DNA from 3 places in the Ruania zhangjianzhongii genome. Region 1 is predicted to be linked to each of the others. Evidence: riboswitches for the same ligand, from Rfam matches in the RefSeq annotation. Region 1 holds a riboswitch; each other region holds the start of a gene.
What was found. A riboswitch is a leader RNA that binds a small molecule or an ion and turns the genes downstream of it on or off. The one in region 1 is predicted to bind S-adenosylmethionine.
Positions count from the first base shown of each region.

Region 2: linked by a shared signal. The riboswitch ahead of FU260_RS01415 (methylenetetrahydrofolate reductase) and the one ahead of FU260_RS04180 (hypothetical protein) in region 1 are both predicted to bind S-adenosylmethionine.
Region 3: linked by a shared signal. The riboswitch ahead of FU260_RS03530 (aminotransferase class V-fold PLP-dependent enzyme) and the one ahead of FU260_RS04180 (hypothetical protein) in region 1 are both predicted to bind S-adenosylmethionine.

Region 1 is NZ_CP042828.1:891,355-895,714, reverse strand. It holds gene FU260_RS04190 (Gfo/Idh/MocA family protein) at 1-855, shown strand, start outside; gene FU260_RS04185 (RNA polymerase sigma factor) at 1,021-1,563, opposite strand; SAM riboswitch class IV at 2,014-2,132, shown strand; gene FU260_RS04180 (hypothetical protein) at 2,171-2,650, shown strand; gene FU260_RS04175 (NAD(P)/FAD-dependent oxidoreductase) at 2,647-3,849, opposite strand; gene FU260_RS04170 (hypothetical protein) at 4,057-4,360, shown strand, end outside.
Region 2 is NZ_CP042828.1:247,303-251,662, forward strand. It holds gene FU260_RS01395 (sugar phosphate isomerase/epimerase family protein) at 1-194, opposite strand, end outside; gene FU260_RS23965 (hypothetical protein) at 266-598, opposite strand; gene FU260_RS01405 (enoyl-CoA hydratase/isomerase family protein) at 924-1,967, opposite strand; gene FU260_RS01410 (hypothetical protein) at 2,201-2,419, opposite strand; SAM riboswitch class I at 2,571-2,673, shown strand; gene FU260_RS01415 (methylenetetrahydrofolate reductase) at 2,712-3,635, shown strand; gene metE (5-methyltetrahydropteroyltriglutamate--homocysteine S-methyltransferase) at 3,704-4,360, shown strand, end outside.
Region 3 is NZ_CP042828.1:760,178-764,537, reverse strand. It holds gene FU260_RS03540 (hypothetical protein) at 1-140, opposite strand, end outside; gene FU260_RS03535 (hypothetical protein) at 400-1,164, opposite strand; SAM riboswitch class IV at 1,401-1,516, shown strand; gene FU260_RS03530 (aminotransferase class V-fold PLP-dependent enzyme) at 1,547-2,968, shown strand; gene FU260_RS03525 (alpha/beta hydrolase) at 3,199-4,173, shown strand; gene FU260_RS03520 (hypothetical protein) at 4,211-4,360, shown strand, end outside.

The DNA.
Region 1 (4,360 bases):
GGGGCCGACCTGAGCGCCCCGGTGGCAGCGTCCGTCGACGCCCTGCTGGCCAGCGACGATGTCGACGCGGTGATCATCGCGATCCCCTCGGGTCTGCACGCCGACGTCGCTATCGCCGCACTGGAAGCAGGCAAGCATGTGCTCCTGGAGAAGCCGATCGACGTCACCGTGGACGCTGCGGACCGCATCATCGCCGCCGAGCAGGCCTCCGGCAAGACCCTGTCCGTGGTCAGCCAGCGGCGGTTCGCCCCGGAGAACCAGTTCCTGCACGAGGCCATCAGGTCCGGGCGACTGGGCCGGCCGACCGCAGCGAGCATCGAGATCGCCCTCTGGCGTACCCAGGAGTACTACGACTCCGGCGCCTGGCGCGGCACCTGGGCCCTGGACGGCGGCGGCGCGCTGATGAACCAGGGCGTGCACCTGGTGGACCTGGCCCTGTGGCTGCTCGGCGACGTCGAAGAGGTCTACGCGCACAGCGGCCTGCTCGCGCACGAGCGGATCGAGGTGGAGGACACCATCACGATCACCGCACGGTTCACCAGCGGCGCCATGCTCACCTTCCTGGCCACTACCACCGCGTACGGCAACCTGCCGCTGCGGGTGGCGGTGATGGGCGATGGCGGCACCGCAGTCACGCTCTCGGAGAAGTTCACCCACCTCATCACCCAGGACGGCGCCGACATCCCCGAGTTCGAACCGGTGGACCAGCAGCTCGGTCAGCTGACGGACTTTGTCACCGCGGTCACCACCGGCGCTCCGCCGCTGGTCCGCTCGACGGAAGCGCGCGCCGCCGTGGCGTTCATCGAGGCGGCGTACACCTCGGCCCGGACCGGTCGTCCCGTCCAGCCGCGATGACCGCACCCGGTCCGGGGCGTGCTCGTCGAGTGCGAGCACGCCCCGGGCCGGCCGGCCCTGACCCTCGCGGTCGGTAGCCAGTCCTACCCCCTCGCGGTCGGCAGCCAGTCCTACCCCCTCGCGGTCGGCAGCCAGTCCTGACCCCCGCGACCGGTAGCGCGACGTTCAGCCGGCCTGCTCCCGCCATGCCCGACGGAGCCGCGCTCGCGCCCGGGAGAGCGCAGCGGCCGCTCCACCCCTGGTGAGGCCAAGAGCGTGCGCCAACCCTTCGCCGTCGAGCCCCTCCCAGGCGTGCAGCAGCAGCACTTGACGGTCCTTCGCGCTGAGCTGGGCGAGGACCTCCCGCACCAAGGCGTCTTCGACGGCAAGGTCGGCCGGGTCGGCAGCGTATTCGCTGTCGTCGTCCTCGGGCAGGTGCTCCATCGGTTCGGGCCGACCCTTGCGCCGGAAGTTCGCCAGCAGGTAGCCCGCTGTCCGGTACAACCAGGCCAGCTCGTGCTCGTCCGGCAGGTCGGCGCGGCGGCGCCATGCGGTGGCGAACACATCGGCGCACAGGTCCTCGGAATCCGGCCCGGCGCCGCGGCGCACGAAGTATCGGTGCAGGGCGTCCACATGCGTGGCGAACAGGTCGTCGAACCAGGCTCGCTCGCGCACTCCCCCGGCGCGGGCAGGGTGGGGCGGTGCGCCGGCCTCCTCGGCGTCGGTCATCGCCACCTCCCCGGATTCCGCTCGACCACAGACCTCATCGTGTCTATGTCCTCGCGGTCCCGATCGTTGCACGGGGCCCGGATGGCGCACTAGTGCAGGAGGGTGTGGGTCATGGATGTGGTGCGTGAGCGTGTGCGCAGGTCAGCGCCCATCGTGGTGGTCCACTCCACCATCCGATGCGAGGACACCCACCGGGGGTCGTTCCGCAGAGAGTGGGGGCTCGCGCGTTCGGCGTTCATCGAGCTGTGGTGTCGTTTTGACGTACCGGGCGCGTCGAAATCACCCCGTAGCGACCCGTTCGGCGGCTACCGGGTCCACGAGTCGCCGCTTCCGGCCCGCCGGCTTGCAGGGCCGGGCACCCTTGGGTCCAGACACCACCCACTGACGCACACCTGGTGCAGGACCGCTCCGCCGTCGATGTCGGGCCCTCGAGCTACCCTCGATCCCACTGGTCAAGAGCCTCGGCCGCACGCCTCCGGACGTGGTCGAGCGGCAACCGCGCCACCTGGCACGGTGCCTTCCGGAGAAGACCTGGGCGCGGGCCGTCCGGCCAACGTCACGACGGGTCCCGGCGGCGCCGGGAGCCACGACCACGTGGAGTACGACCATGCCGGAGAACACCGGGAACATGGCGAACGTTGCCAACACCCCGCAGACCGCCGCCGCACCCACGAAGTGCGTCGAGCCGCGCTGCACCAGCTACCGGCCCGGCCACCGGGTTCACATCATCCAGGCCCAGCTGGTGGCGCAGACACCGTGGGGCTGGCGGGACGCCGTCCTCCGCGGGATGCAGAGTGGCTGGCTGCACCTGAGCTATCTCGACGCCGAGGCCCACCCCCGCATCTGGTCCCACACCGCCCTCACCGACGTGCTCTGCCCTGGGGCGCCGGTGCGGCTGCACGAGCAGTTTCACGTGCTGGGCTCACCCGCAGGCTGGTTCAACGTGGTGCACCGCGACGGTTCCGGTGCCGTTCCCGCACCGGCCCACCCGAGCCTCTGGCACGCCGAGCCGAGAAGGGCCGCGGTGGACAACCACACCGGACGTGCACTCCCCCTCGATCATCTGCGCCCTGGCGCGGCCGGCTAGAGGTCGGCCAGCGGAACCGCCTCATCGGCGAGCCGCTCCGGTGCGATCTCGCGGCCGATGTGCGCGCGCAGCTGATCGGAGACGTCCCAGATATTGACGTTCATCGCGGCGGTGAGCACCCCGGAGCGCAGCCAGAAGGCGAGAAACTCCCCGGACTCAAGCTCACCGCGGATCACCACGCGGTCCTCCGGCAGTCCACGACCGACGTATTCCATCCCCAGGTCGTACTGGTCGGTGAAGAAGTAGGGCTGCCAGTCGTAGACCTCGTCGGTGCCGATCAAGACCTTCGCGGCGAGCTTGCCTTGCCGGATCGCGTTGTCCCAGTGCTCCACCCGCACCCGCTGCCCGAGTGCGGTGTTCACGGCATGGGCCACGTCCCCGATCGCGTAGATGTGGTCCGCCGCGCGCAGCCGTTCGTCCACCAGGATCCCGTTCTCCACATCCAGCTCGGCCGACTCGGCGAGTCCGGTGTTCGGGGCCGCGCCGACTGCCACCAGCACGGTATCGGCCGGCAGCGTCTTTCCGTCGACCTGCACTCCGGTGACCCGGTCCGCACCCTCGATCGCGGTTGCGGCGGTCCCGGTGCGCAGGTCCACGCCGCGGGAGGTGTGCAGCCGAGCGAAGTAGCTCCCGAGCTCGGCACCCATCGTGGCCTGCAACGGTACGTCTGCCGCCTCCAGCACGGTCACCTGAGTACCCGCCTGCCGGGCGGCCGCGGCTACCTCGAGGCCGATCCAGCCGGCACCGATCACCACCAGACGCCTGCCTTCGCCGAAGGTCGCCTTGATCGCCTCGGCATCACCGATCCGGCGCAGCGTGTGCACTCCCGGCAGATCCATCCCGTCGATCGGCAGCCTGCGCGGGGTGGCGCCGGTGGCGAGCACCAGATCGGTATAGCCCACCTCGGTACCGGAAGCCAGCTGGATCCTCCGGCTGTCCGGGGCGATACCGGCGACGGCGTCGCTCAAGGTGGTCTGCACGCCGTGGGTCTCGTAGTGCGCTAGATCGTGCACGTAGGCCGACTCCACCGGCTCCTGCCCGAGCAGTACCTCCTTGGACAGCGGTGGCCGCTCATAGGGGCGCTCGCCCTCGTCACCCACCAGAAGTACTGAGCGGTCGTCGCCCCGATCCCGGAGCTCGTCGATCAGCGATGCGGCAGCCAGTCCAGCCCCGGCGATCAGCAGGTCAACATGGGTCATCTTCTTCTCCTAGGGATCGGCGCGCCCCGGCTGCTCCGTGGTCGGAGGCGGAGCGGAGCGCTGCCCCCACTCTGACACCGGGTTCGACATCACACGAGTTCGCGGCATGGGTCAGCCTCGCCGGTGGGTGCGGGTCGTTCCTGCGGAGGACGGGGTCGGTACTCGGTGACGATGTGCCCACCGGCGGCCGGTCGCGAGGGTGGAGACATGAAGACCACCACCCCTGTTCCACGCCGCGCCGGCCGTGATCGGGCGCCCTCCGTCCGCCTCACCACGGACCGGCGCGGCCGCCTCCCGGCGCTGGTCGCCGGCGCCTGGTCGCTGGCCTACGCCGTGCTCGGCATCGTCTGGGCGTTCGGCGGCCCGGGATACCCGTTCGCCGGGCAGAGCACGCTCATTCCGGCGACCAGCCTGCTCGACCAGACCACCGCCCTGGTGAGCGGACTGACCATCGCAGGGATCGCCGTCGGGATGGGGATCCTCACCCTCCGGCTGGTACGTGGGCACACCG
Region 2 (4,360 bases), 640 kb from region 1:
TTGGACAGGGTCTTGCGATCCTGGCTGGTGGGGTCGGCGAGAACCATCACTTCGATACCGTCGTATCCCAGTTCGGCAGCGATCTCGAAGGCGAACGGAGCTTTGCGGGGATAGACGCTGACCGTAGAAAGGGTCACGGCGATCGAGCTCCCGCCCGGTTGCGGCTCCAGGGTCTCGTCGGCGGTCTCGACCATCCCGTCAGGGTAGCCCGGGGGCCTGGGTGCTGCTGACCGGCCGAGACCGGGAGGTGCGGGCCCTAGCCGCTTCAGGGCTCCACCACGCTCGCTGGCAGGTGGGCGTCGAAGCCGTCGATCGACCGGGCGTTCTTCTGCCTCTGGTACTGCGTCAGCCCGTCCGGACCTCGCCGATCCGCCCAGGAGTGCATCAGGTCGCGCTGGCCGACGAAGTCGTACAACGGCACGCCGAAACCACAGGAGGTCTGGCACTCGGTGACCGTGACGTCGAAGACCTGCCGGGCGCCGAGGAGCGGGGGAAACAGGCCGCTGCACTCGTCCCAGTCCGTATCGTCGGGCTGCACCGCGCGGGCCTGGCCGTACAGCCGCAGGATCCACGGCTTGCCCTCGAAGGCACAGAACATCAGCGTGATCCGCGGGGTCCAGCGCGATGTGCGCGGCGGTCTCGTTGCCGGAGCCGGTGCCGTTCAGCCAGGCCACCCGGTTCGGGCCGAGCACCCGGAACGAGTCCAGGCCTTTCGGGGAGACGTTCACCCGACCGTCGGGTGCCGCGGAGGCAACGAAGAACATCTGCTGGCGTTCGATGAACCGGACCAACTGCGGCTCGAGGGTGTCGTAGAGCTTGGCCATCACCCCATTGTGCCGCGCCGCACCGCCGTGGCTCGTGCTCGTGTGTGGCCTGGCTGGGGTCCGGACCACAGTGGAGTCACACACGAGGCCCGCAGGTGGTCAGGGTTGAGGCAGTGAACCGAACAGTCGCGCCACGTGGGCCGGGTCCACCGCCGCGAGTGAGGCGTGTTGCCACTGTGGGGCGTTGTCCTTGTCCACCAGCAGGGCCCGGACCCCTTCGACGAAGTCCGAGCCGGGCAGGAACGCCGTACCGAGCCGCAGGTCTTGGTCGAGTACCTGAGCAACGGAGCTCATCCCGGTGGCCCGCCGCAGCGCCGCGAGCGCCACAGTCACCGAGAGTGGCGACCGTGAGCGGAGCAGCCCGGAGGCGGCCCGAGCCTCGGCGGCCGGGTGTGTGCTGAGCGCGGCCTCGATCGCCGCAGCGTCGTTGCCGGTGTAGCAGGTGTCGATCCAGGCCCGCTGGGCGATCAGCCCGCTCACCGGTGTCCGATCGCCGACCGAGGCGTCCAGCTCCTCCCCAGCCGCCAGCCGGGCACAGATCGTCGGCCACGCCGCGGGCGCGATGAGTGCATCGGCCAACCCGACGGCGATCGCGTCCGCTCCGGACATGCTGGCCCCGGTCAGGGCCAGGTGCGTACCCACCGCGCCCGGCCCGCGGGACAGGTAGTACAGCGCCCCGACGTCCGGGAAGAACCCGATGCCGGTCTCCGGCATCGCCGCCGTGGTCCGCTCGGTGACCAGCCGCAGGGACCCGTGCGCGGACAGCCCGATCCCGCCGCCCATCACGACCTGGTCCATGAACGCCACATACGGTTTCGGGTAGTCGGCGATCGTCGCGTTCAGCGCATACTCCGCCTGCCAGAACCGCACGGGATCGGCGGAGCCGGTGACCACCCACTCCCGGATCTCTCGCACGTCCGCGCCGGAGCACAGCCCGCGGTCCCCGGCGCCGTCCAGGGCCACGGCGGTGATCGTCTCGTCGTCGGCGAAGTCCTGCAGCTGGCTCGTGATCGCCTCGATCATGGCCAGTGTGAGCGCGTTGATCGGCCGCGGCCGGTTCAACCGGATCCGGCCCAGCGCGCCCTGCCGCGCGACCAGCAGTTCCTCGGCCGGTGCGGTCCAGTCGGGTTCACCGCTGAGCATCGGGACTCCTCAGGTCGGGGCACGGGCGCAGTCTCAGTATGCCCACGCAGTGCCGGCCCTGCAGGCGGGCGCCCGCCGCCACCGCGGGCCAAGTCCCGTCGCCACCCGCGGGTCAACTCCTGCCCGCACCCGCGGGCCAAATCCCGCCCGCACCCCTGGGCCAACCGCGGCGCCACAGCGGGCCACCCCCGGCGCCAGAGTGCTGACCAGGGATCTAGCGGCCGAGCACCGGATCAGGCGCTGCGGCGCTCCTGGTGCAACTGGGCGTCCAGCGCGTCCAGGTCCTCGAGCAGCGCCATCTCCGCTGCATCCAGACCTTCGCCGGCCGCTCGCATTCGCAGTGCGTCCTCACCGTCAGCCACTGCGGCCAGCACGGTGTCCCGCTCGAGCCGCGCCCGGCGGGCCTCCGCCTCGCTCAGCATCGTCCGGTGCTGCTGGTGTGCTCCCACCATGGTGTGCTCCCTTCTCTTCCTTCTGCACCCGAGTGTGCCCTCCAGGTGTGACATTCCCGGGGGACGGCACACGCGAGGTGACGAACGCCGTCGAAAATCTCACGATCCGAAACGCCTTCTCCCAGCAAGTGAAGGCGGGTACGATCGAGGCACACCATCCAGAGCGGCTGAGAGTCCTGGCTCGACGACGCCGCAGCAACCCCCCAACGGAAGCCTCCCGCGGGGAAGGGTGCTACAGCCAGGATCGATGGAGTCGATTCATGAAGGCATATCTTTCCCGGTGGGGGCACCGATGAGTACCGCCCCGCTACTGTCCATGCCCGGCCGTGGTCCGAGCGTCTCGTTCGAGCTCTACCCGCCGCGCACCCCGCGCGGACAGGAGAACGTGCGCCGTACCGTCGCCGCGCTTGCCGAGGCCGACCCGGACTTCTTCTCGGTCACCTACGGCGCCTCGGGCTCGACCCGCACCACCTCCCGCGAGCTGATCGAGGAGATCCTCGCCAGCACCGATGTCACGCCGTTGGCGCATCTGACCTGCGTCGGCGCCAGCGCCGAGGACCTCGGCGAGTACGTCTCCTCACTGCTTGACCGGGGCGTCCGGGACTTCCTCGCTCTGCGCGGCGACCCGCCGGCCGGTGAGCAGGACTGGCACCCGCACCCGGAAGGGCTGACCCGCTCCGCACAGCTGGTCCGCCTGCTCCGCCGGCTCGCCGCCGAGCAGCATCCCGACCAGCAGGTCAGCGTCTCCGTGGCGACCTATCCGGGCGGAACCTACGACTCCACCGGTGCCCCCGTGGTGCACGCCGATGACGTCGCCGCACTGATCGAGAAGCAGTCCGCCGGCGCGGACTTCGCGATCAGCCAGCTGTTCTACGACGCCCGCCACTATGCCGAGCTGGTCCGCGCTGCCCGCGCCGCCGGCGTACACATCCCGATCGTGCCCGGCATCATCCCACTCACCGATCCGAACCGGCTGCGCCGGATGGTCCAGCTCACCGACGTACCGGTGCCCGAGCACCTGCTGCAACTCCTCGACAACGCACCGGACGCCGAGGAGGCCTACCGCCGCGGGCTGCGCGCCAGTGTGGACCTTCTGCACGCCGTGCTCGAGGCCGGCGCTCCCGGTGTACACCTGTACACCTTCAACTCTGCCCGCGCCGTGCTCGATCTTCTCTATCAGTCCGACCTGCGGCGAATGCCGGTCGCTCCCCGCTGAGCACGCCGCCCGGCGCACCCCCCACCCCCTCGCCGCACCCTAGGCGCGGCCGTCTTTGGAGACCCCTGATGAGTCAGCCCCTGCCCACCGCCACCATCCTCGGCTACCCCCGGATCGGCCCGAACCGTGAGCTCAAGCGCGCCCTGGAGGCCTACTGGGCCGGCCGCAGCAGCGCCGAGGAGCTACGCACGGCGTCCGCCGCCGTCCGCCGCGGTACCCGTACCCGCCTCACCGAACTCGGCCTGGACCCGGCCACTGCCGCGATCCCCTCCGACTTCGCCCACTACGACCAGGTGCTCACCACGGCGCTCCAGGTGGGTGCAGTTCCCGCGCGGTTCGGCATCGAGCCCACCGGTACCCCCCTCGGCCTGGACGAGGAGTTCCGCCTCGCTCGCGGCGATGCCGAGACTCCGCCGTTGGAGCTGACCAAGTGGTTCGACTCCAACTACCACTACCTGGTGCCGGAGATCTCCCCGACCACCGGGCTCCGGCACATACCCGGTAGCCAGGCCGTCACCGAGTTCGGCGAAGCACTGGCCGACGGGGTGCTCACCCGCCCGGTGCTGGTGGGGCCGGTGACCTTCCTGCTGCTGGCCAAACCGGAGAACCCCGGAGACCCGGCACCGCTGGAGCGGCTGGACGATCTGCTTGCCGTCTACATCGACTGGCTCGCCGAGCTGGCCGGCGCCGGTGCCACCTGGGTGCAGCTGGATGAACCGGCCCTG
Region 3 (4,360 bases), 130 kb from region 1:
GCGTCGGCCTCGGCGGACTGCTCGTCGCGGTTACCGTCGCCGGCATCGTCCGAGCCACCGCAGCCGGCCACGAACATCAGCAGCGCGACACCGCTGGCAGCAACCGCGGAACGCACGCCACGCACTGTCGAAGTCTTCACCTGTTTGTCTCCCTAGTCTCCCTGCGCGCACCAGGCATTGATCGGCCGGATATTCGGAACCCGGCCGCCTGTACGGCCCACTCGTACAGTAACCACCCTGCGCCGGTGGCCGCGATGGGGTGATCTGCCCATCACGGCCACCGGCCAGGCTGCGGACGTGCGCGCGGAGCCCGGCCCCTGCCGGTGAATGCTCGGCCGGGCGAGAGGAAGCCCTCGAACCCTCGAAGACGGCGTCACCCCGCCCTCGGGGACCGCACCGTCAGGCCTTCGAGATGGCGAGCTCCGCGAGTTCGACCGCCGTCGCGATGTCGCTCTCGTCGAGCGCGCCGTCCTCGGCCACCAGGCTGGTGTTCAGCACCGCGCCACCGACAGCGGCCATGATGGTGACCTGCATCACGTTGCCACCGCTGCTGATCTCCACCGTGGCCTGCGAGGCGCCCTCGACGTCGATCTCCTCACCTCCGGCGACGAACTGGCTGACCCGGTTCTCGTCCTGCTCCGCCTGCACGTCTTCCGGCATCTCGTCGGGGTAGTCCATCGGCATCACCCAGTAGAGCACTGCCGAGGGGACGTCCGGAGTGTCCGCGTGATAGGCGCAGATCACCATGCCTTCGCCGCCGGCACCCTCGGGCGCTGGCGCGTCCTGGCCGGGTACTTCCTCGCGGTCGCCGACCTCGTTGCCGAGCACCCCGCCCACCTCGTCCGCGCTGAGGTCGGTGCAGGGGTCGCCGGAGATCCGTTCGGCCGACGCGTCCTCAGCCGGCTCCTCGCCGTCGCTGCCTGCTTCGTCCTCGCCGCCCGCGTCCTCCCCGGCGTCGGCGCCTTCCTCCTCAGCCGAACCGTCATCGGGTGCATCCTCGGCGGCGTCGGTCGGCTCTTCGCCGGCGGCCTCGGTCTCCTGCTCAGCGGGCGCTTCCGGCGGTGCCGCCTGGTCGGCGCCGTCATCACACCCTGCCACCAGCAGTAGTGCGGCAGCAGCGACTGCCGTCGCCCTGCGGGCACCAGTCATCAATGTGCTCGTCACGGAGCTCTCCTTCCCTCTGGCGGTGCCCCACATCCCCCCATTTCGGGATCGAAGAGCTACCGCGGCCCCACGAGCAGCGTAGAACTGCACCCGGGTTGAGCAAAATGGGCAGGAGGACCCATCGCCGGCCGTCGTCGCACCCGCAGGTGAACCTGCACGCCAAGGCTGACCACATCGTGGACCGGGTCCGGTTGGTACGTGGCACCGCCGCCGGGCTGTGGCATGCTTGTTCTCAAGGTCATGAGCGCCAGCGCGAAGCCCCGGCTCGCTGGCCGGCAACCCTCCAACCGCGGTGGGGTGCCCCGGGTGACGACCTGGCCGGCGCCGAGGTGGCGTGCGGCAAGCGCGGGCCTCTGGTCCGTCGGACCACAGGAGGATCATCATGGCTCTTCTCCCGCTTCTCGGTGAGCACACCGAGGTTCCGCTCACCCACCCGCTCGACGGCGCCACGTCCGTGCCGTACGCCAATCTCGACTACGCCGCGTCGGCCCCCGCCCTGGCCGCTGTCGGGGACGCGGTGGATCGCGCCCTTCCCCTCTATGCGAGCGTGCACCGTGGTGCCGGATACCTGTCCCAGGTGTCCACAGCGCTGTACGAGCAGGCCCGCGCCGCAGTGGGCGCATTCGTCGGCGCCCGCGCCGACGACGTCGTGGTGATCACCCGCAACACCACCGACTCCCTCAACCTGCTCGCTGGCTGCGTCCCGGACGGTGCCCGCGTACTGGTGCTGGACATCGAGCACCACGCGAACCTGCTCCCCTGGCAGCGCCATGGTGCGGACGTCATCACCGCCCGGGCCACGGTCACCGAGACCCTGAACGCCGTGGCCAGCACGTTGGCCACCCACAACTACCGGTTGCTGGCCATCACCGGTGCCTCCAACGTGACCGGTGAGGCACTGCCGGTGGCGGAGGTGGTCCAGGTTGCGCACGCTGCCGGCACCCGAGTGGTGGTCGACGCCGCCCAGCTCGCCCCGCACCGGCCGTTCTCCCTCACCGAGACCGGTGCCGACTACGTGGCACTGTCCGGGCACAAGCTCTACGCGCCCTACGGCGCCGGTGCCCTGGTCGGCCGGCGGGACTGGCTGGATGAGGGCACGCCCTACCTCGCCGGTGGCGGTGCCGTCACCGAGGTGCAGGTACGCCACACCACGTGGGAGCCGGCCCCGCAGCGGCACGAAGCGGGGAGCCCGAACGTCATCGGCGCGCTCGCGCTCGGGGTCGCCTGCACTCAGCTGGGGCAGGTCAGCGAGCAGCTCGCCGCACATGACCGTGGGCTCCGGGATCGCTTGGTGACCGGCCTCGAGGCGATCGACGGCGCCGACGTGCTGCACCTGTGGCCCGATGCCACCGAGCCGGTAGCCGTAGTCTCCTTCACTCTGCCCGGTCACGATGCCGGGCTGGTCGCGGCCTACCTGTCCGCCGAGCACGGCATCGGGGTGCGGGACGGCCGGTTCTGCGCCCATCCACTGCTCACGGGGCGCGGCCTGAGTGCGGGGTTGCGGGCCAGTATCGGGTTGGGTACCACTGCCGAACACATTGACCGGCTGCTCCGCGCACTCCAGGCCTACCTGTCCGCCGGACCGCGTGGGCAGTACGAGGTGGTGGCCGGCCGCTGGCAGCCTGCCGACGATCAGCGCGAGCTCCCCGAGGCGATCGCGCTGCTGCAGGACCTGCACGCGGATGTGGGTGCACCGTCGGTGCTGGCGACCGCTGCCGCCGGCGGCGCGTGCACTCCGGTCGACGAACCTGCCACTCCCCCGGCCGAGGAACCTGCCGCCGCCGACTCCGCACTGACCCACTGACGCAACTGGCCCACTGAGGCAACTGAGGCACTGCCCCACTGACCCACTGAGGCAACTGAGGCAACTGAGGCAACTGACCCACTGCCCCACTGACGTACTGCCCCGGTGACCCCCGCCTCCCGTCACCGCGCCCCTGCACCCGCGCGGAATCCACTTCCAACCGGATTCCGAGGGAGACCACACCCTGGCGGACGTGTGGCGGAGTCAGGGTGGCGGCTAGGGTGCGGGTCATGACCGAGGATGTACTCGGGCCGGGTTGGGTGGCCCGAACCCTGCCGTTGGCTCCCGACGGCGTCGGCCGCACCCATGCCCGGACCACCGCCGGCGCCCCGGGCCCGGTCGCGACCCTCGTGCACCGCACCGAGACCGGCACACGCAGGCGTGCAGTGCTGTACCTGCACGGGTTCACCGACTATTTCTTCCAGGCCGACCATGCGCAGGCCTGGACGGCCCACGGTTACGACTTCTACGCCGTCGACCTGCGTGACTACGGCCGCTCCATCCGGCCAGGGCGCACCCCCGGCTGGATCACCGACCTCACTACCTACGACGAGGACGTCACAGCGGCGCTGACCGCCGTCCGGGAACACGGCTACGACCAGGTGGTGCTGCTCGGCCACTCCACCGGCGGCCTGATCGCGGCCCTGTACACCGACCGGTTCCCGGACGCCGTCGATGCGCTGGTGCTGAACAGCCCGTGGCTGGACCTGAACTCGAGCTGGCTGGACCGGGTGGTCCTGACCCGGGTCCTGGACGCGGTGGCAATGTGGGTGCCGCGCCTGAAGGTGAGCACCCTGGGCGAGGCATACGGGCGACACCTGCACGTCTCGACCGGTGGGGACTGGGACTACGACCTGGCCTGGAAGCCGATGGTCGATGTCCCGGTGTACGCCGCATGGCTGCGCGCGATTCGCCGTGGGCATGCTCGAGTGGGGCGCGGGCTCGACCTGAGGGTGCCGGTGCTGGTGTGCACCTCCGGTCGGTCCGGGCACCGGTCCCGGCCGAGCGCGGTGGACCTGGCCGGCGCGGACTGTGTGCTGAACGTGGCGCACATGCACGCGCGCGGGCCGCGGTTGGGTCCGGACGTGCGCATGGCCACGATCGACGGCGGTCGGCACGATCTCGCTCTCTCCGCACCTCCCGCTCGACGCGCCTACGAAGAGGCGGTGTTCAGTTGGCTCAGCCGCCGTCTGCCCGCCCGCTGACCCACGCGGGTGCTCGACGTCACTATCCTTGGGCGGCATGAGCACTCTCGGCGCGGGGCAGCGAGTTCCCGCGCGCCCGCAACCGCTGAGCGCGGTGACCCTCTGGGCGGAGTCACGGGCGGTGGTGGGTTCTGTGCTCCGGCTGCTGCGGATGCAGTGGCTGGCGCTGCTGGTGATCGCGATCGCC